4 regions of the Streptomyces sp. NPDC001492 genome follow, and region 1 is predicted to be linked to each of the others. Evidence: riboswitches for the same ligand, from Rfam matches in the RefSeq annotation. Region 1 holds a riboswitch; each other region holds the start of a gene.
The links. Region 1 has a riboswitch for cyclic di-AMP ahead of ACWC1K_RS05335 (M23 family metallopeptidase). Riboswitches for the same ligand answer to the same signal wherever they lie in the genome.
Positions count from the first base shown of each region.

Region 2: it holds a riboswitch for cyclic di-AMP, as region 1 does, so the genes downstream of both, ACWC1K_RS26685 (C40 family peptidase) here and ACWC1K_RS05335 (M23 family metallopeptidase) in region 1, are expected to answer to the same signal.
Region 3: it holds a riboswitch for cyclic di-AMP, as region 1 does, so the genes downstream of both, ACWC1K_RS22180 (M23 family metallopeptidase) here and ACWC1K_RS05335 (M23 family metallopeptidase) in region 1, are expected to answer to the same signal.
Region 4: it holds a riboswitch for cyclic di-AMP, as region 1 does, so the genes downstream of both, ACWC1K_RS13890 (C40 family peptidase) here and ACWC1K_RS05335 (M23 family metallopeptidase) in region 1, are expected to answer to the same signal.

Region 1 is NZ_JBSFHW010000003.1:258,028-263,049, forward strand. It holds gene ACWC1K_RS05330 (SGNH/GDSL hydrolase family protein) at 1-467, opposite strand, end outside; gene ACWC1K_RS05335 (M23 family metallopeptidase) at 721-1,614, opposite strand; cyclic di-AMP (ydaO/yuaA leader) riboswitch at 1,619-1,777, opposite strand; gene ACWC1K_RS05340 (alpha-galactosidase) at 2,094-4,163, opposite strand; gene ACWC1K_RS05345 (tyrosine-protein phosphatase) at 4,334-5,022, shown strand, end outside.
Region 2 is NZ_JBSFHW010000022.1:44,365-49,386, forward strand. It holds gene ACWC1K_RS26660 (tetratricopeptide repeat protein) at 1-700, shown strand, start outside; gene ACWC1K_RS26665 (RNA-guided endonuclease InsQ/TnpB family protein) at 1,148-1,747, shown strand; gene ACWC1K_RS26670 (transposase) at 1,744-2,151, shown strand; gene ACWC1K_RS26675 (hypothetical protein) at 2,097-2,711, shown strand; gene ACWC1K_RS26680 (hypothetical protein) at 2,767-2,973, opposite strand; gene ACWC1K_RS26685 (C40 family peptidase) at 3,029-3,502, opposite strand; cyclic di-AMP (ydaO/yuaA leader) riboswitch at 3,506-3,639, opposite strand; gene ACWC1K_RS26690 (hypothetical protein) at 4,053-4,361, opposite strand; gene ACWC1K_RS26695 (ATP-dependent Clp protease proteolytic subunit) at 4,369-5,004, opposite strand.
Region 3 is NZ_JBSFHW010000017.1:50,882-55,903, forward strand. It holds gene ACWC1K_RS22175 (GntR family transcriptional regulator) at 1-146, opposite strand, end outside; gene ACWC1K_RS22180 (M23 family metallopeptidase) at 335-1,099, opposite strand; cyclic di-AMP (ydaO/yuaA leader) riboswitch at 1,112-1,276, opposite strand; gene ACWC1K_RS22185 (M16 family metallopeptidase) at 1,480-2,868, opposite strand; gene ACWC1K_RS22190 (M16 family metallopeptidase) at 2,865-4,262, opposite strand; gene ACWC1K_RS22195 (DNA gyrase/topoisomerase IV subunit A) at 4,590-5,022, shown strand, end outside.
Region 4 is NZ_JBSFHW010000009.1:20,417-25,438, reverse strand. It holds gene ACWC1K_RS13900 (LysR family substrate-binding domain-containing protein) at 1-689, opposite strand, end outside; gene ACWC1K_RS13895 (DUF5997 family protein) at 748-1,152, shown strand; cyclic di-AMP (ydaO/yuaA leader) riboswitch at 1,344-1,518, shown strand; gene ACWC1K_RS13890 (C40 family peptidase) at 1,575-3,137, shown strand; partial or broken gene ACWC1K_RS13885 (3-oxoacyl-ACP reductase) at 3,221-3,325, shown strand; gene ACWC1K_RS13880 (LuxR C-terminal-related transcriptional regulator) at 3,559-4,341, shown strand; partial or broken gene ACWC1K_RS13875 (DinB family protein) at 4,345-4,749, opposite strand; gene ACWC1K_RS13870 (VOC family protein) at 4,853-5,022, shown strand, end outside.

The DNA.
Region 1 (5,022 bases):
CACAGGTCGAGCACGGGACAGCCGTACCGGTCGGCGATGGCCCGGACATGACCGTTGTAGGTGGCGATCTTGCCGCGCAGGTGCTTGAGCACGGGGACGCCACGGGTGTCGAAGCCGGTGGTCACCATGACGGTGCCGGCGACTTCGGTGAGCCTGGCCACCGCCCGCTCGAAACGCTCGGCGACCTCGTCGGGGTCGGTGCCGGGACGGATGATGTCGTTGCCGCCCGCACAGAAGGAGACCAGGTCCGGCGCCAGTTCGACGGCCTGCGGTACCTGGTCCTCCACGATCTGGTCGAGCAGTTTGCCGCGCACGGCGAGGTTCGCGTAACTGAAGTCGCCCTCGGGTCGCCGGTCCGCGAGAAGTACCGCGAACCGGTCGGCCCAGCCGACGAACGCACCGTCGGGGCCGGGGTCGCCGACGCCCTCGGTGAAGCTGTCCCCCACCGCAACGTACGACCCGATCACTGATCTGCTGTCACTCTTCGAATCGTCTGTCACATCGACCATGATTCACCTTCGAATGTGACCTACGCGACCGTAGGAAAGGGTTGACGCGCGGTGAGATAAGCCACTTCTAAAGTGTTCACCAAGCCCGGAATAACCCTCCTACCAGGGCTGTTGAGGCGTCAGCGATGGTGCGGGGACACACCGAAGGCCGGACCCGGGGATCGAGGTCCGGCCTTCGGCAGCGTGTCGGGCAGGTGATTGCGGGGGGATGTCAGCCGACGCCGACGCCCTTCGAGCGGAGGTAGGCGACCGGGTCCACGTCGGAGCCGTAGTCGGGCGTGGTGCGGATCTCGAAGTGCAGGTGCGGGCCGGTCACATTGCCGGTCGCGCCGGAGAGGCCGAGCTGCTGGCCCTCGGTCACGGTCTGGCCGGCCGAGACGGAGATCTGGGACATGTGGCCGTACTGGGCGTAGTAGCCGTCGGCGAGCCTGACGACGACCTGGTTGCCGTAGGCACCGCCCCAGCCCGCGGAGACGACCGTGCCCGCGCCTACGGACTTGATGGAGGTGCCGGTCGGGACGACGAAGTCGACGCCGGTGTGGTAGCCGCTGGACCACATGCTGCCGGCCACGTGGTAGCCGGTGCCGATGGTGCCGCCGATCACCGGGAGGGTGAAGCCGGTGGGTGCGGACTCGGAGGCCTTGGTGGCGGTCGCCCTGGAGGACGACGTCTTCGAGGCGGACGAGGACGACGACTTGGCGGTGTCCCTCGCGGCCTTCCGGCCGATCGTCAGCTTCAGGCCCGGATGGATCAGCGACGGGTCGTCGCCGACGGCCCTGCGGTTGTCCGAGTAGAGCCTGTGCCAGCCGCCGGCGACATGATGCTCGTCGGCGATCTTCGAGAGGTAGTCGCCGGCCCGCACCGAATAGGTCCGCACACCCGCATGGCCGGCGGCACTCTTCTGGGTCGCCTTCTTCTCGGCGGCCGGAAGGGACTGCGCGGCCTTTTCGGAAACCGCCCGAGGAGCGGACTGAGTGGTGGCGGCATGGGCGCCGGTGGCCCCCATGAGCGGGAGAGCGAGTGCGGCGCCACCGGTTCCGGCGACGGCGATGGAACGAGTGAAGCGCTGGGGCTTCGGGCGACGGTGCTTACCCTTCGCGGGCATGACGAATTCCTCTCCGGCGCCTGCGAGGTGAGCTGTCGGGTTCGGGCTGGAGATGCCCGGCCGCGTATGCGACGCGGCTTTACCCCTAGCCGTTCCGGAGACCGGAACAGGCGGTTGTACCTGTGGGTCCCCCGCTCCTGCCGTTCACGGGTGAGTTTTGCGGGCACCGGGCGGCGGCAGGATTGGGCGTCCGTCCGGATTGGTGGCGAACGTAAGCGACCACGACGCAAAGGAACAAGTGCCGGTTCCCCGTGAATGCGTTTTTATTGATCCCTTGAGAGAAAACGCGGTGACCCTGCGTGAATTCCGGGGTGATCGTCTCCGTCAAACAGCCTTGTTGCCCATATGAATTACGTGAACATGACGCGCCACGCACCGTCACGGATATGACGCTCCTCACGTGCCCCTGCTCCAGGATCCCCTATGCGGGAGCGAGTTGGAATGAAGAGGAAGAAGGAGCGCCAAACCGGACAGAAGGCTCAGATGCGCCGCAGACGGAAAACTGCCGCGTCGAGGTCGCCACGCAATCCGGTCCGCAGGCCGTGATGCAGCAATACGGCACCGCTATGGATTTCGCCCGTTTCGGGGCATTCATACGATGCCGTCGGGTCGAGCCCCCGCAGTCGCAGCGCCGGTACGGGCTCTCCGTGGCTCTGCGCCTGAAGCCAGGCGAGGACGACCGCCTCGTCCCCGCGCACGTACTGCACCGCGCTCAGCCCGCCCCGCGGGGGCCGCAGCCGGTAGAGGTCGCCGTGCTGCACCAGCGGCCGGATCCCCTTGTAGAGCGCCACCCACTCGCCGGCCTCGGCGAGCTCCTCCTCGGTCCACCGGGTGAGGTCCCCGCCGACCCCGAGCACGCCGGCCATGGAGCTCACAAACCGGAAGCGCAGTGAGCTGACCCGGCCGTTGAGCTGGGTGTTCGGGCTGTCGGTGACCCAGGCGGCCATCACCCGCGCCGGGTGGATCTGACTGAAGCCGTGCTGGATGGCGAGCCGGTCGAGCGGATCGGTGTTGTCGGAGGTCCACACCTGGTCCGTACGGCTCATGATCCCGAGGTCGATCCGTCCGCCCCCGCCCGAGCAGGACTCGAAGGCCACACCGGGGTGGGCCGCCCGCAGCCGGTCCAACAGGGCGTACAGGCCCCGGACATGATCGACCCAGAGGCGCTGCGGGTAGGACTCGCCGGGCCAGCCCGCGTCGGTGAAGCAGCGGTTGAAGTCCCACTTCACATAGTCGATGGGGGCACTGGACAGGAGCGCGTCGAGCTGCTGCCAGAGATACTCCTGGACATCCTCGCGGGCCAGGTTCAGCACCAGCTGATTGCGGAATTCCGTCCGCTCTCGTCCCGGTTGGAACTGCACCCAGTCGGGGTGGGCGCGGTAGAGCTCGCTGTCCGGGTTGACCATCTCGGGTTCGACCCAGATGCCGAACTGCATGCCGAGGGCGTGCACATAGTCCGCGAGAGGCGTGAGGCCCTTCGGGAAGCGGTCCCGGTTGACCGTCCAGTCGCCGAGTCCCGCGCGGTCGCTGGTGCGCTTGCCGAACCAGCCGTCGTCGACCACGAACAGCTCGACGCCGATGGCCGCGGCCCGCCGCGCGAGGGCCCCCTGCTGCTCCTCGGAGATGTCGAACTCGGTGGCCTCCCAGGAGTTGAACAGCACCGGCCGGTCCTGGTCGGCGTCCGGGATGACGTACGCACGCTGGTAGGCGTGCCAGGCGCGGCTCGCGCCGCCGAAGCCGCCGTCGCTCCACAGACCGGCGAAGACGGGGGTGGTGTACGACTCGCCCGGCTCCAGGCGCAGCAGCCCGGAGTCGTCGTAACCGGCGCCGCCGGTGATCTGCACGCGCGCGTCCGGGAGTTGCGCCACCGCGATCCGCCAGGAACCCGACCAGCCCAGAGCGCAGCCGTAGACCTCGCCGTGCTCCTCGGTGGCGTCGGTGTCGAGGGCGACCCAGGGCAGGTGCTGGTGGCCGGTGTGGCCGCGGCGGCTGCCGATGACCTTCTCACCATAGGTGAGAGGTGAGGCGGTCAGCCGGGACTCGGCGGCCCAGCGGCCGTGCAGCTGGGACAGCCGCCACTCCTCGCGCTCGGGCAGTGTCCAGGTCGCGGAATCGGCCCTCAGCAGCTCCAGGGCGGGCCCCTCGTTGTCGAGGCTCACCCAGCGCTCCACGACGTCGTGCCGCATCCGGTAGTGCAGCGTGATCGCCAGCCCACCGTCCCGGAAGCCCAGCCGGAGGTGGTCGCCCTCCGCCTCGTACGTCTCGAAGCGCCACTCGGTGCCGCGCCGTTCGTCGGTGCGCACGGACAGGGCGGGCCGCACGAAGCGGGGGCCGCCCTCCACCGGGTACTCCTCGCGTCCGTCGAGCGGGGACTCGAAGGGCCGGTAGTCGGGCAGCGGGCGGACGGCGAGTGCCTCGGCGCCGGCGAGCGCGATCCGGGGGCCCCAGTGCAGGTGCAGCAGTTCGTCGTCCTCGGTGAGATGGACGGCGTAACTGCTGGCCGGCCCCGAGAGGAGCCACGTACGGCCGTTGTCTGCGATCTCCAGCATCAAGCCCTCACACATCCGAACAGGTGCGACCAATCCGCAACATCATCAAGGCACGTGCGGCCTGGTCGCAACGCCTGTGGACAACTCATTGCCACAGGAATCCATGTCGTATCGTCGGGAGGGTGCCCGACGACGAGCCGCGCCGGCCGGGCGGACTGGGAGGAGCCCACGTGACGCAGCAGGTCCCGTCGACCGAACCCGAGCTGGCGGGGGTCCGCAACTTCCGTGACGTGGGAGGACTTCCGACGGTGGACGGACGGCGGGTGCGCCACGGGGTGCTGTTCCGCAGCGGCCATCTCGCGCACGCGACCGAGGAGGACGCCGAGTTCCTGTCCTCCCTGGGGCTGCACACGGTCTTCGACTTCCGCAACGCGGCGGACCAGGAGCTGGAGGGTCCGGACGTCGAGCTGCCGGGCGTGCGCAATGTGAACCTCCCCCTGACGGACCCGGCGGACGGCGCCGGGTTCTGGAAGATGGTCAGGGAGGGCGAGATCGAGCAGCTGCGCGAGCTCCTCGGCGACGGCAAGGCGGCGAACCGCATGATCGTCTCCTACCGCAGGATCATCAAGGAGCGCACCGCCGAGCACGCGCGCGTGCTGCGCTCGCTCGCCGACGACAGTGTGCCCGCCCTGATGCACTGCGCGGCGGGCAAGGACCGTGCGGGCCTGTCCATAGCCGTGACGCTGCTCGCGCTGGGCGTCGAGCGCGAGGCGATCGTCGCGGACTACCTGGAGTCGAACGCCAAGCACCGCCGCTACAAGGTGCGCCGCAGCAGCCGCTCCGCCGCGGCCTACTCCCCCGAGGTGATGGAGTTGCTCAGCCCCCTGTTCGAGGCGCGCGCCGAGTATCTGACGGCGGC
Region 2 (5,022 bases), on a different contig from region 1:
GCCGGACGTCACCCCGCGGGCGCTCGCCCACCTCGGCTGGACGCAACTCGCCGAGAACGACCTGGAAGAGGCCCGTGAAACCCTCACGCGGGCACTGGCCACCGACACGCCCTCGATCGAGCCGCTGACCCGCCGCCTCCTCGGCAGCGCACTCGCCCGGCTCGGCCGTCGCACGGAGGCCCGCGAGACGCTTCTTCCGCTGGCCCGCTCGGACGACCCGGAGCACCGGCCCCAGGCTCTGGTGATCCTGGGCCGGTTGGCCATGCTGGACGGATACACGGCCGAGGGACAGCACTGGTTGCGCGAAGCGGTCGCATCGGACGACCCGGACGCCAGAACCCTGGCCCTGACCGCCCTCGGCGACGCCCCCGTCGCCTCGCGACCGGCTCTCGTGCCCGCGGGCTCGGACACCCGACCGCGGGAGATCACCACCACCCCGGGCAGGAGCGACGCCCCCGCCCCGGACGTACGGCCCTCGTCCGCCCCCGAGGAGCCCGCACGGCGGGCACCCTCGGGCGACGGCCCGCCCTCCGTCGGCCTGCCGCCCGGCCTGTTCCTGCTTCTGGGTCGCATCGCCGAGGGCGAAGGTCTCCCCGACGAGGCCCGCTACTGGCTCGAGAAGGCCCTGGCCGCCGGCCTCACCCCGGACGCCGCACGCCCGCTGCTGACGGCGCTCCCGGCCGACGACACCACCGTCTGAGCACGCAAGCGACCCATGCTGCGGCCCGGCAGGGAGGACCGACACGGCGCCGCGGCGCGAGCCCATGCAGCGCGCCGCAGCGGGTCACTCCGGCGCGGGCGTCACAGCACCGTGAAGGTCCACAGCAGATTGGTGCTGCTGCCGTACGTCGACTGCTTGGTGCCGGAGCCCGAGGCGACGTTGCCGCCGCCGTCGAGGACCAGGCCACCGGCCGGATGCACACAGCCTCGCCCGCAGCCCAGCAAGAGGTCATTGCGCCTGTTCAGGGCCCGTATTGCGGGTTGCCGCAATCCGCGTTTCCGCCCTGCCGGGGCGGCGGCGCCTGGGATAGCGTGAAAGGCAGAAAGGCCATTTGGCTGGGGCTCTTGGGCGCTAGCCCCCGTCCTTACGGGGGCTAGCGCATCAGCGGGCCGGAATCGCGTAGCGACCGAGTGTGCTGTGGTGTCAGTGGCCCGCACCATGGTGAATTTCGTCGAGGGGGGTGTTCCCGTGCTCTCTGGCCGCAGGTACCGGCTTTCGCTCACTGAAGATCAGGGTGCTTTGTGCGAGGAGTTCGGCAACATCTGTCGGGCGGTGTGGAACACCGGTCTTGATCAGCGGCGTCAGTACCGGCATCGGGGCGGATGGATGAACTTCGCGCCGCAATGCGCGGAGTTGGCCGACGCCAAACGCGAGCATGACTGGTTGAAGGCTGCGCCCTCGCACATCTTGCAGCAGGCCTTGAGGGACGTGGATCGAGCATGCCGAAGGCATGGCACGTTCAAGGTCCGCTGGCGTTCGAAGGCGCTCTGGTCGCCCTCGTTCCGGTTCCCGGATGCCAAGCAGATCCAAGTTGAACGCCTCAGCCGCAAATGGGGCCGCGTCAAGTTGCCGAAGCTGGGATGGGTGCGCTTCCGCTGGTCTCGTCAGCTCGGCGGGGCCGTGCGGTCGGCAACTGTAAGCCGCAAGGGCGCGCACTGGTTCGTATCGTTCCTCGTGGACGACGAGCAGGCCGCGCCCGCTGCACATGCGATGCCGGATACTGCGGTCGGCATAGACGCGGCGTGAGGGTCGCGGTGACGACCAGCGCTGGTCACTTCCATGACCGGCCGTTCATCACTGCGGGCGAGAAGACCCGCTACCGCAGGCTTCAGCAGCGGCTCGCGCGCCAGAAGAAGGGGAGCGCGAACCGGCGTAAGACGGTCGCGGCGATGAACCGGATCATGGGGCGAGCCATCGACCGGCGGGCGGACTTCTGCGCCCACCTGGCGAATCGCTTCACGTCTCGCAACGCGCTGGTGGTCCTGGAAGACCTCAAGACGCGCGCCATGTCGAAGTCGGCGTCCGGCACGATCGCCGAGCCAGGCCGACGCGTGGCCCAGAAACGCGGCTTGAACCGGGCCATCCTCGACAAGGGATGGCACAAGCTCGAACTGGCCCTCACCAGCGCGGCTCGGTACACGGGTCCCTGACCGCCGCGTACGCGTACGCCGAGCGCGGCGCGGCAGCAGGCCCCGCCGGTCTGATCCGTGCCCAGCTCCACGCCTGGGCGCTGCTGCCGACCCTCGCTCAGCAGGGCCGCGACCAGGAGGCGGCCGCCGCCCTCGACGTGGCCTTGACCGAACTCGAAGCCGACCCGGCAGGCCAAGCACCCGGGCGTTTCGGCTTCGACGAACCCGAACTCGCCCTGCACCAGGCCGAAGCGCACCTCACGCTGGGCCGCACCGAGCAGGCCCGCGCCCGCGCCGAGGCCTCCGCGGCCGCCTGCACCACCGGCAGCCCCGGATGGGCCGCCGCCACCCTCGTTCTTGCCCAGGGTGAGGCCTCCGACCAGCCGTCCGACGCCGCTCAGCGCGCCCTGGACGTCATCGACCGGGTGCCGCCGAGCCGCCTGCGCGCCACCGCCCGCACCCGGCTGCAGCGGCTGGAGGGCCTGCTCGCCGCCCGCCCCGCCGAGTATGTGGCCGATCTCCGCGAGCGCCTGCGCACCCTGCCGCCTCCTGTGGACGCGTCCGGCGCCGCATCGGCGTAACGCCGTTGTTGGGCATGGCCTGGCTACGGCACGGGGGACCGAGGGCGGTCCGGGGTCATTCGTCGTCTTCCTCGGGCCCGTCGTCACTGTTGTTCATCGCGTCGTAGAAGGCCTCGTCGTCGTACTCGATGCTGACGTACTGGGGCTCGAAGAGGTCGTCGTCTGGGTCGATGCCTTCGGATGACCGCATCACCTTGACGTCGCGCCGGCGGCCCTGGGGGCGGTGCTTCTCCTCGAAGCGCTGCCGGCCCTCTGATGTCACGTCATGCCCCGCGGGGGCGACGGCTCGTCAGGTTGCCGTCGCCCCCGCGGGAGAGTCAGCTGACCCGGCCGTACCAGACCCTGGAGGTCCAGATCTTCTGCAGCTTCACGACGTCCCCGGTCTTCGGGGCGTGCCAGATCTTCCCCTTCCCGGCGTAGATGCCCACGTGGTAGACGTTGGAGCCCGAGTGGAAGAACACAAGGTCTCCGGCCTTCCGGCTCTTCGCGGAGATGTGCTGGGTCTTGTTGTACTGCTGGGCCGCTGTACGGGGCAGCTTCTTGCCCGCCTTCTTGAACGAGTACAGCGTGAGCCCTGAGCAGTCGAACCGGCGCGGTCCGCTGGCGCCCCACTTGTACGGGGAACCCTTTTTGGAAGCCGCGATCTGGAGTGCCTTCGTCGCCATGGTGGCTGCCGAGGCGTCGGAGGCGACGCCCGGGACCACGATGGAGCCGCCCACTGCGGCGATGGTGAGGGCCGAGGCCGTACCGGCCCGGACCATCAGCGACGGGACACGATTGAGCGCAGTCATGCGCAACCCTTCGTCAGCCGCCTGTGAAGGATGACCTGTCGGATTCGGGCTGGCGAAGTTGCCCGGCCGCTGACGCGGCTTCACCCCAAGGGCTGCTCGACCCGGTCATGGCGTGACCGTTCCGGCGACCCGTCTTGCTTGGGTCCTCCACTCCTGCCGATCCACTCCTGTCGACCGGTCATCCGGGCGGCGGCAGGACTCGGCGTCCGCCCGGATCGCCCCGCCGCTGCGGCGGGGGCTTGTCGTCAGACAGGGATCTTCACCCATACAAGTCCGAAAATCCCAATGGAACCGGGGGTTTGTGTCGTTACTCACCACTCACCCGTTCGGGTGGACACCCCTGCGTTCGAGGGGGCGTTGAGACCCCCGAGGAGGCCCGGACCAGCACCGGAGCATCACATTCCGGCCTTGCGGCAGGCGCGTTGCGCAACCCTGACGGTCGCGAAAAAGGAGCCGCGACTACGCCGAATGGGGGTACCTCGTTTGGTCCGTTTGAACTCCGGTCCGGACGCTTCGCCGAGGGGTGGAAGGTCCAGACCGGTCACGTGCGTCAACTGTGGGGCGGTGGCGGCACCGTGACCCGGGCGGTCCGCCGCTCCCCGTCGAGCACCCGCAGGGCGCGCCCCAGCGTCGGGGCGTGCAGTTCGGTCTCGCCCCGCTGGTGCATCAGAGCCAGGGCGTCGCGCAGCTGGGCCGCCTTGCTCACCAGCGCCTGCGCGGCCCGCAGCCCGCGATACGTGTCGCCGTGCTGCGCGGGGTTGATGCGGCCGAGCAGGTCGACCACGTCGAGGTAACGGTCGATCAACTCGCCCTCGGCGCGCGTGAGGGCGGGCAGCGGCGGGAGTTCGGGTGGGAGCACCGGCCGCTCACCGCCCGGTGGGCGGGGCGAGGGTGGCCTTGCGGCTGGGGATGATCCGGTCCACCAGGCCGTATTCCACGGCTTCCTGGGCGTTCAGGATCTTGTCCCGCTCGATGTCCGCGGCGACCTGCTCCGGGCTGCGTCCCGTGTGCCGTACGAGCATCTCCTCCAGCCGGGCCCGCATCCGGCCCAACTCCTCGGCCTGGATGGCCAGATCGCTGGTCTGTCCCTCGATGGGCTCGGCCAGGAGCGGCTGATGGATCACCACGCGTGCCCCCGGCAGCGCGAACCGCTTGCCCGGCGTGCCCGCCCCCAGCAGCACCGCGGCGGACGAGCCGGCCTGCCCGAGACAGATCGTCTCCACGTCGCAGCCGACGTACTGCATCGTGTCGTAGATCGCCGACATGGCGGTGAACGAGCCGCCCGGGGAGTTGATGTAGAGCGAGATGTCCTGGTCCGGGTTCTGGTACTCGAGATGCATGAACTGGGCCATCACATCGTTCGCCGAGGTGTCGTCGATCGGCGTCCCGAGAAAGACGATCCGCTCCTCCAGGAGCTTGGAGTACGGATCCATCGTCTTGGTGCCGGAGCTGGTGCGCTCGGTGAACTCGGGCAGGACGTAACGGGCGGACGGTCGGGTCATCGGTACCCCTCCTTCTGC
Region 3 (5,022 bases), on a different contig from region 1:
GTGCGCAGGGCCTCGCGCACGGGGACACGCGAGACTCCGTAGCGGCGCGCGAGGAGTTCCTCGGTGAGCCGGCTGCCACGCTCGTAGACACCGGCGACGATGTCGTCCCGGATCGCCGTGCACACCGAGTGCGCCGGAATACGCATGACCGACCTCCGACTTAATCCCCGTGAAACGTCGATGATTGACGTGTATCGGTGACTCTATTGCACGGAGCCGGAATTTCCGACGGCGGGCCGGAATCCATGGATATTTTTTGGACAGCGGGGCGGCAGAAACACCGAAAGCCCCGGCTCGGGAGCCGGGGCCTCAAGAGGGGTCTTGCGACCTGTCGTCAGACGTTCACGCCGTGCGAGCGCAGGTAGGCGACGGGGTCGATGTCCGAGCCGTACTCGGGGGTCGTACGGGCCTCGAAGTGCAGATGCGGTCCGGTGGTGTTGCCGGTCGCGCCGGAGAGGCCTATCTGCTGGCCCGGGGTGACCGTCTGGCCCACCGAGACGCCTATGGACGACAGATGGCCGTACTGGGTGTACGTGCCGTCCTGCATCTTGATCACGATCTGGTTGCCGTAGGCGCCGCCCCAGCCCGTCTGGACGACGGTGCCGGAGCCGACCGCGTGGACGGCCGTGCCGCTCGCGGCGTGGAAGTCGATGCCGGTGTGGCTGCCGGAGGACCACAGGGAGCTGCTGGCCCGGTAGCCGGTGGAGACGTACGAGTTCGAGATCGGCGCCACGAAGGTGTTGAGGCGCTTGCGCTCGGCCTCGCGCGCGGCGCGCTCCTTGGCCTCGCGCTCCTGCTTGGCCTTGGCGGCGGCCTTCTGGCGTGCCGCCTCCTGGGCCGCCTTCTTGAGCGCGGCCTCCTCGGCGGCCTGCTTCTGGGCGTCGGCCTGGGCGTCGATCCTGTCGGCGATCGTGTCGCCGATGGCGATGACGGGGGTGAGGCCGGTCTGCTCGACGGAGGTGTCGGCGGCGAGCGCGGGGGCTGCCAGGGTGCCGATGACGCCGGTGGTGGCGAGGGCCGCGACCCCGGCGGCGCGGGTGGTGGTGCGGTGCATCCGTGTGGGGCGACGGTGCTTCCCGGTGGCGCGCGTGAACGCCATGTGGTGGCTGGTCCTTTCCTTCCCTCTCGCCTACCGGGTTAGCTGACGGGTTCGGAGCAGGAAGGTCTCCTACGGACCCCCTCGCTGCACGCGCGGGCGTCCGATTCACCCCAGGGACTGCGGTGGGTCCCCGGCTCCCCTGGCTCGCGCCGTACGGGGACTCGGCGATGGCTGTCCGGTGCCGCGGGTGCGGCGCGGTGCCTGACGGACAGCCCGGAAGACGCTAAGCGGGAGCACTTTCAATCCCCAAACGGATCACGCCTTTTGTAGCGCATGCCACAGGGCAGACAGGCAACCTCTCCCGCAATCCGGACATTAGGGGGCCCTGGTGACGCATCAGTCACCAGGGCCCCTACGCGCGCGTGCCGCTGAGGCAGCCTCTACTCGGCTGTCACGACGGTGACTTCGCCGATCCCGAGGGCCTCGACGGGCTCCTTGATCTGGGCCGCGTCACCGACGAGAACCGTCACCAGACGGTCCACCGGGAAGGCGTTCACGGCCGCCGCGGTGGCCTCCACGGTGCCGGTCTCGGCGAGCTGCCGGTACAGCGTCGCCTGGTAGTTGTCGGGCAGGTGCTGCTCGACCTGGTCGGCCAGCGTGCTGGCCACGGCCGCCGCGGTCTCGTACTTCAGCGGAGCCACACCGACGAGGTTCTGTACGGCGACGTCTCGCTCGGCGTCGGTGAGCCCGCCCTCGGCGAGCGTGCGCAGCACCGTCCACAGGTCCTGGAGCGCCGGGCCGGTGTTCGGGGTGTCGACGGAGCCGCTGATGGCGAGCATCGCGGCACCGGAGCCGTCCGGGGCGGACCTGAGGACCTGGCTGAACGCGCGCACACCGTAGGTGTAGCCCTTCTCCTCGCGCAGGACGCGGTCCAGGCGGGAGGTGAGGGTGCCACCGAGGCAGTACGTGCCGAGCACCTGGGCGGGCCACACGCGGTCGTGCCGGTCGGCGCCGACGCGGCCGATGAGCAACTGCGTCTGTACGGCGCCCGGACGGTCGACGATGATCACGCGCCCGGTGTCGTCGGCGGTCACCGGCGGCACGGGGCGGGGTTCGGCCTTGGTGCCCGTCCAGGCTCCCAGGGTGTCGCCGAGCAGGGCGTCCAGCTCGATGCCGGAGAGGTCGCCGACGACCACCGCGGTGGCGGTGGCGGGCCGGACATGGCGGTCGTAGAAGGCGCGTACGGCCGCCGCGTCGATCTTCTCGACCGTCTCCTCGGTGCCCTGGCGCGGGCGCGACATGCGCGAGGTCGCCGGGAACAGCTCCTTGGAGAGCTCCTTGGCGGCACGGCGCGAGGGGTTGGCCAGCTCGTGCGGGATCTCGTCCAGGCGGTTGCGGACCAGCCGCTCGACCTCGCTGTCGGCGAACGCGGGCGCCCTGAGGGCGTCGGCGAGCAGACCGAGCGCCTTGGCGAGACGGGAGGCCGGGACCTCCAGGCTCAGTCGTACGCCCGGGTGGTCGGCGTGCGAGTCGAGGGTGGCTCCGCAGCGCTCCAGCTCGGCGGCGAACTCCTCGGCGGAGTGCTTGTCGGTGCCCTCGGAGAAGGCCCGCGCCATGATCGTGGCGACGCCTTCGAAACCGGCCGGCTCGGCCTCCAGGGGCGCCTCGAGGAGCACCTCGACGGCGACGACCTGCTGGCCGGGGCGGTGGCAGCGCAGGACGGTCAGGCCGTTGTCGAGCGCGCCGCGCTCGGGGGACGGGAACGCCCACGGCTTGGCCTCGCCCGCCCGGGGCTGCGGGTGGAACTGCATCGTGGCGAGCTCGGTCACTTGGCCGCCTCCTCGTTCTGGTCGGTGGCTTCCACCGTGGCTTCGGACTCGGGGTCTTCGGGGAAGTCCTCGTCCTGGGTGTGCTCCGCGGACTCGGGCGAGAGCGGCTCGTAGACGAGCACCGCGCGGTTGTCGGGCCGCAGGCGTGCCTTGGCGACCTCCTGGACCTCCTTGGCCGTCACCTCCAGGACGCGCTGGACGGCGGTGAGGGCGAGCTGCGGGTCGCCGAACAGGACGGCGAACCGGCACAGTTCGTCGGCGCGGCCCGCGACCGTGCCGAGCCGGTCCAGCCACTCGCGCTCCAGCTGGGCCTGGGCGCGCTCCATTTCCTCGGCCGTGGGGCCCTCGGCGGCGAACCGGGCGAGTTCCTCGTCGATGGCGGCCTCGATGACCGGCACCTCGACGTCACCGGAGGTCTTCACGTCCAGCCAGCCCAGGGAGGGCGCTCCGGCCAGCCGCAGCAGACCGAATCCGGCCGCGACGGCCGTACGGTCGCGCCGTACCAGCCGGTTGTAGAGGCGGGAGGACTCGCCGCCGCCGAGGACGGTGAGCGCCAGGTCGGCGGCGTCCGCCTCGCGCGTGCCGTCCTGCGGCAGCCGGTAGGCCGCCATCAGGGCGCGCGCCGGGACCTCCTCCTCGATGACCTCGCGCAGCTCCTCACCGATGATCTCGGGCAGCGTGCCGTCGCGGGGCTCCGGCTTCCCGTCGTGCGGGGCGATGGATCCGAAGTACTTCTCGACCCAGGCGAGCGTCTGCTCCGGGTCGATGTCGCCGACGATCGAGAGGACGGCGTTGTTGGGCGCGTAGTACGTGCGGAAGAACGCGCGCGCGTCCTCCAGGGTCGCCGCGTCCAGGTCGGCCATCGAGCCGATCGGCGTGTGGTGGTAGGGGTGGCCCTCCGGGTAGGCGAGGGCGGTCAGCCTCTCGAAGGCCGTGCCGTACGGCACGTTGTCGTAGCGCTGCCTGCGCTCGTTCTTGACGACGTCCCGCTGGTTCTCCATGGACTCGTCGTCGAGGGCGGCGAGCAGGGAGCCCATCCGGTCGGCCTCCAGCCAGAGGGCGAGCTCCAACTGGTGGGCGGGCATGGTCTCGAAGTAGTTGGTGCGCTCGAAGCTGGTGGTGCCGTTCAACGAGCCGCCGGCGCCCTGCACGAGCTCGAAGTGGCCGTTGCCCTTGACCTGTCCGGAGCCCTGGAACATCAGGTGCTCGAAAAGGTGAGCCAGGCCGGTACGTCCCTTGACTTCGTGGCGCGAGCCGACGTCGTACCAGAGGCACACCGCCGCGACCGGGGTCAGGTGATCCTCCGAGAGCACCACGCGCAGGCCGTTGGCCAGGCGGTGCTCGGTCGCTGTCAGGCCCCCGGTGCCTGCCTGGTCTGTGGCCGTGTGACCCATGGGCATGTACGTCCCTTCGCCTCGCGGATGCGGTGGTTCTAACCGCGGTTTTCCTGCCGGTCCTGCCACTGTATGCAAGCGCGCAGATCGTCGGCGAAGTTCCCGGACCACATACGCCCACAGCGGATCGCGTAGCCTGCGGGCAGCCGCGGCGAGGTAGGCCCCGCCCACCGGCCGGGACCGCCGAGACAGGGTCCTGGACCCGCGTTGTCAGTGCCGCGGTCCACAATGGTCCGCGACAGATACCGTTCACGCTTCAGCATGAGCGAGCCGAAGGGGACGTGAGCGACCCGTAGGCGAGCAGCCAGAAAAGAGGAGCCGGCAGCGATGGCCCGCCGCAGCACGAAGACCCCGCCGCCCGACGACTCGTTCGAGGAGCGCATCCTCGACATCGACGTCGTCGACGAGATGCAGGGCTCCTTCCTCGAGTACGCGTACTCGGTCATCTACTCCCGAGCCCTGCCCGACGCCCGCGACGGCCTCAAGCCGGTCCACCGCCGCATCGTCTACCAGATGAACGAGATGGGGCTGCGCCCCGACCGCGGCTATGTGAAGTGCGCGCGCGTGGTCGGCGAGGTCATGGGCAAGCTGCACCCGCACGGCGACGCGTCGATCTACGACGCCCTGGTGCGCATGGCCCAGCCCTTCTCCATGCGCGTTCCGCTCGTCGACGGCCACGGCAACTTCGGCTCGCTGGGCAACGACGACCCGCCGGCCGCGATGCGGTACACGGAGTGCCGTCAGGCCCAGGCGACGAGCC
Region 4 (5,022 bases), on a different contig from region 1:
GCCGTCTTCCCCGCTGCCGGCTTGCGCCGGGTACCGGCCGAGCCGCCCGCCTTGCCCTTCGTTTCCGGTGCCGGCGCCTTGCGGCCGCGGGAGCTGTTGACGGTGCGGCCGCGGACGATTCCGATGAAGTCCTCGACCAGGTCCGTGGTCGCCTCCTCGGGCCACGCCAGGGCGACGCTCGACTCGGGGGCGTCCACCAGCGGCCGGTACGTGAGGTCCTTGCGGTGGTACAGACGGGCCAGCGACTGGGGGACGACCAGGAGGCCGACGCCCGCCGCGACGAGTTCCATGGCGTCCTCGGTGGTGGCGGGGCGCTCGAAGGCGGGCTCGCCCGGCGGCCGGTCCCAGTCGAAGACGTCGTCGAGGGGGTGGAAGAGGACCTCGTCCGCGAGGTCCGCCACGGTCACCTCGTCCGCCGCCGTGATCACGTGGTCCTTGGGGACGACGACGACCGTCGTCTCGGTGTAGAGGGGGATCGCGCTGAAGAACGTACGGTCGACCGGCAGCCGTACGAGTCCCGCGTCGGCCCCGCCGGCCCGCAGCACGCCGGATGCCTCGGCGGCCGGTACGGCGAGGAGGCTCAGCGGGATGTCGGGCAGGCGCTCGTTCCAGATCCGCGCCCACTTGGCGGGCGTCGCCCCCGGGACGTACGCGAGCCGGAACGCCTGGGATTCCTCGGAGCCTGTCACCAGGCCAGGCTACCGGCCGTGGTCGGAGGTCTCGAACACGCTCGATACCCTGGAGGGCATGAACTCGCACCAGAGCACCCAGACGATGAAGCCCGCGACCGCGGCGAAGAAGCTGGGTGTGTACCTCGATGCCACCCCCGCCGAGTTCCGGGAGGGTGTCGTCTCACGAGCCGAGCTCGACCAGCTCCAGGCCGAGCCACCCGAGTGGCTGCGCGAGCTGCGAGCGAACGGCCCGCACCCCCGTCCGGTGGTCGCGGCGAAGCTGGGTGTCTCCATCGCGGGTCTGGCCCGCGGCGGGATCACCGAGGCACTCACCACCGAGCAGATCGAGACCCTGAAGCAGGAACAGCCCGAGTGGCTGCAGAAGGAGCGCGCCACCCAGGCCGAGGTCCGCAAGGAGGCGGCGCGCATCAAGAAGCGCAACGCCGAGCGCGAGGAGCGCGGCGACGGTCCGCGGCCCTGACACGGCCTGTTCGCGACGGACGGTTGCCGTCCGGATCCACTGCGTGCACAACGCACGGATCTGACGGCCCGTCACGATGAAGGTCACAAAAGCGTATCGGACATTCCGGCCTTCAACCTTCACACGAGCCGCACAAGTTGGCTAGCGTGGCATCAGGCCGCACGAGTTCCTCCGGCGAACCCCGCCGGGACGCGCGGCCTCCGCCGAATCCGGTGCGCCCCCGTGGCAGCCGGAACCGGGGACCCAACCGAACCACGGGGTGAATCGGCCCAACTGCCCGCCCGGGCAGGGGCCGTAGGGCATGCCTTCCGGAACCGACCGCCCGAACCCGACAGCTAACTCGGTAGGCGGAGTACGGAAGGAGTACGGCTCCCATGGCGCCGGATCGACCATCGCGCACCGGAGGCATCGGCCTTCCCGGTATGCGCAATTCCGCTCTCGCGACCGCCGCCCTCACCTCGGTGGCGCTGTTCTCGCAGACCGCCGACGCCGCACCGACCACGGGTGACGAGGGCCCCAGCCGCGAGGCCGTCCGGCAGCGGGTGAGCAGCCTCTACGACCAGGCCGAGTCCGACACCGGCAACTTCAACTTCACCCGCGCCCAGTTGATGGGAGCACGGCCGCCCGCCGCCCCGCCCCGCGACCGCGGCCGCTCGGATCCGGCACTCGACTCGGTGTCCCGGCGGTGGTTCGAGGGAGCGCGTGCGTCCCTGGGCCCGACGGTTCCCGCGGTGCTGCCGGCCGACCGTACGCCGGCCCGAGGGGCGGAGCCCCGGCCCGCGCGTCCGGCGGACAGCCGCAGCGCCGCCGATGGGCCGGGGGCGAGCGTCCGGCCCGTGGCCGAGCTGCCCTCCGCGGAGTCCCGCAGGCCGGTGGCCGAGCTGACCGCCGGCCCCACGGCCGCGCTGCCCGCCATTCCGCAGCCCCGCCAGGAGGCCGCTCCCGCCCTGCCCGCGGCGGCCCCCGAGTCGAAGCAGTCCTCCCTGCGCAGGTCCAAGGAGCAGAACCAGCGCAAGATCGCGGCGGCCAGCGAGCTGCTGTACCGGTACACCGCCCGGCAGACCTCCGCGCCGCGCCCGGCCGCCCAGGCCCTGCCGTCCCAGCAGCCCTGGCAGGACCAGGGGGACCAGACCCACCGGGCGAACGAGGAGGCGTGGCGGCTGCAGCAGCCGACGGTCCTCGACACGGGCGTGACCCCGGCCGTCGGGCAGCTCATGCAGCCGTCCGTGCTCGACACCGGCATGTACCCGACCGGTGAGCAGCTCATGCAGCCGTCCGTGCTCGACACCGGCGTACCCGCGGTCGAGGAGCGGATCATGCAGCCGTCCGTGCTCGACACGGGCGTCACCCCGGCCGCGGACTGGCGTGCGCAGCCTTCTGCGCTCGACACCGGCACACCCACGGCCGAGGAGTGGCGCACCCAGCCGTCCGTCCTCGACACCGGCGTCACCCCCGCCGCGGACTGGCGTGCGCAGCCTTCTGCGCTCGACACCGGCACACCCACGGCCGAGGAGTGGCGCACCCAGCCGTCCGTCCTCGACACCGGCGGCATACCCCAGGCCGGGGGTTGGACCATGCAGCCGTCCGTGCTCGAGACGGGCGTGCCCGCCGCCGGCAGCTCAGCCGTCACCAAGGCCGACAGGGCGATCGACTTCGCCCGTGCCCAGATCGGCAGGCCGTGCCTGTGGGGTGCGGTCGGGCCGGAGTCGTACGACAACGCCGGACTCACCCAGGCCGCCTGGCGGGCCGCCGGGGTCACCCTGCCACGCACCACCTACGAGCAGGCGAGCGCCGGCACGGTGATTCCCCTCGCCGAGAGCCGCCCCGGAGACCTGATCTTCTTCAACGACAACTTCAGCCACGTCGGCATCTGCACCGGCAACGGCCTGATGATTCACGCGCCCGGCCCGGGCGCGGTCATCCGCGAGGACTCGGTCCACTACGCCGGTGAAGCCGCGGTCCGTATCGCCGTACGTCCCGCGTGAGGTCAGGAACGCCGGTCGGGGCGTGACACCGACAGCTCGATCAACAGCGAGGCCGCCGACGGAAGTCGGCGGCCTCCTTGTTGTTCCTCACACGTACGGAGATTCCGGTGGACGGGGGCCTCACCCCGCACGGTGGCGTCAAGTCGATCTCGGATGCGATGCGTGCGAACCCGCCCGTGCCGGAGTGAGCCGTGCGGGGCCGCCGGTCCCCCGCGCCGGCGGCCCCGCACGGCGTGGGGGACCGATGGCCGCCCCAGGCCCTGTCGCCGGGACTCCCCCGCTGCGGCTGCCGTGGCGCCGATGTGCTGGAGTGTCCGAGAACGTCGTTGTTGCTCGAGGGTGCTCGCATGCAGTGTCGGGCAGCGGACGGCGTCGCCGGTATGGGTACAACTGCGTACGCGGCGCACGAGCGGAGAAGAACGTGGCACAGGTGCCGGGCGGGGCCCACGAACGCATGCTGTCGGTGGCCGTCGCCGCCCTCAACGAGCGCGAGCCGGATCGGCTGTGGCCGCTGCTGGCGAGCGCCCTGCCCGGCCTGTGCGGCGGCGAGACCCTGATCTACAAGCTCGACGACTGGAACGAGGCCCGGGGCACGGTCGGCATGCCGTCCGAGGTCGCCGTCGCGTTCGACGGGCTCGGCAAGGAGGATCTGGGCCTGCTGCGGGCGGGTTTTCCGTTCGCGGACCACTACGCGGCCGGGCCGGACCGGACTCCCCGCACGGCGCGCGAGGCGGCCGGTGCCGCATGGTCCGCGAGCCCGACCGCGCGGCTGATCGGCGACATCATGGACGCGGACCACGTGCTGGCCGTACCCCTGCCGCAGACGACGACGCCGATCACGGGTTGCATGATCTACCGCTCCGGTACGGACTTCACCGACGACCACGTCCGCGTGGCCCGGCAGTTGCAGCCGCTGCTGGCGGCGGTGGAGCAGCAGCGGCAGCTCCTGGAGCGCTGGCAGCGGACGGCGGCCCCGGACACCGCCGACGGACCGGCCGCGGACTGCCCGCTCACCCCCCGGGAGACGACCGTCCTGCTGCTGCTCACGGACGCGCTGACGGCGGCCGCGATCGGCCGGCGGCTCGGCATCTCGGACCGTACGGTCCACAAGCACGTCGAGAAGATCTACCGCAAGCTGGGCACCCGCGACCGCATCAGCACGGTCCTGCGGGCGCAGCAGCTCGGGTTGGTGCCCACGCCGTGACCCCAGGTCGCGCAGCAGGGCGATCTCGGCCCCGTGGTGCAGGACCTCCTGGTTGACCCACCACACGATGTCGGCGAAACGCTCTTCCGCGTCGCTGCCGTGCGGATACATGCAGTGGCCGACCGTGTCGAGTGCCGCGTCCCCGCTGACGAGGTAGTCGTCCCGGCTGAGGCTGTGGCCGCCTGCCGTGTGGTCGGCGCGGAGGGTCAGCATCTCGCCGAGGTGGCTCGGCCGCCGTGCGAGGGCGGTGGCTGGCGGTGGCCAGGGGTGCGGGTAGGGCGCGGCGTCGCGTCCCCGGTCCCCGTCTGCGGGGCCGGCCAGCAGGGTGGCGCGCGGTCCGGGCCCGTGTGCCCGTCGCCGTACCGACCAGCAGTCCGGCACCGGCTCCCAGACACACGGCGCAGGCATGAACCGACGGGTTAGCCTGGCACGACCGGCGCACACCCCGCCTCTCCTTTTCCAGGGGCAGGTCTTTTCCGGCGAACGGGTTCCCGACGACAGGGAGTCGGCCATGAAGCCGAACCGCTCCATCCCCTCCGCGACCGTCATCCCCGTGCTGATCTACCCCGATGTCCGCGCGGCGGTCGCCTGGCTCGGTGCGGCCTTCGGGTTCGTGGAACGGGTACGGATCGGCGAGGACCACCGCGCGCAGCTCGGCTTCGGCGACGGCGCCGTGATCGT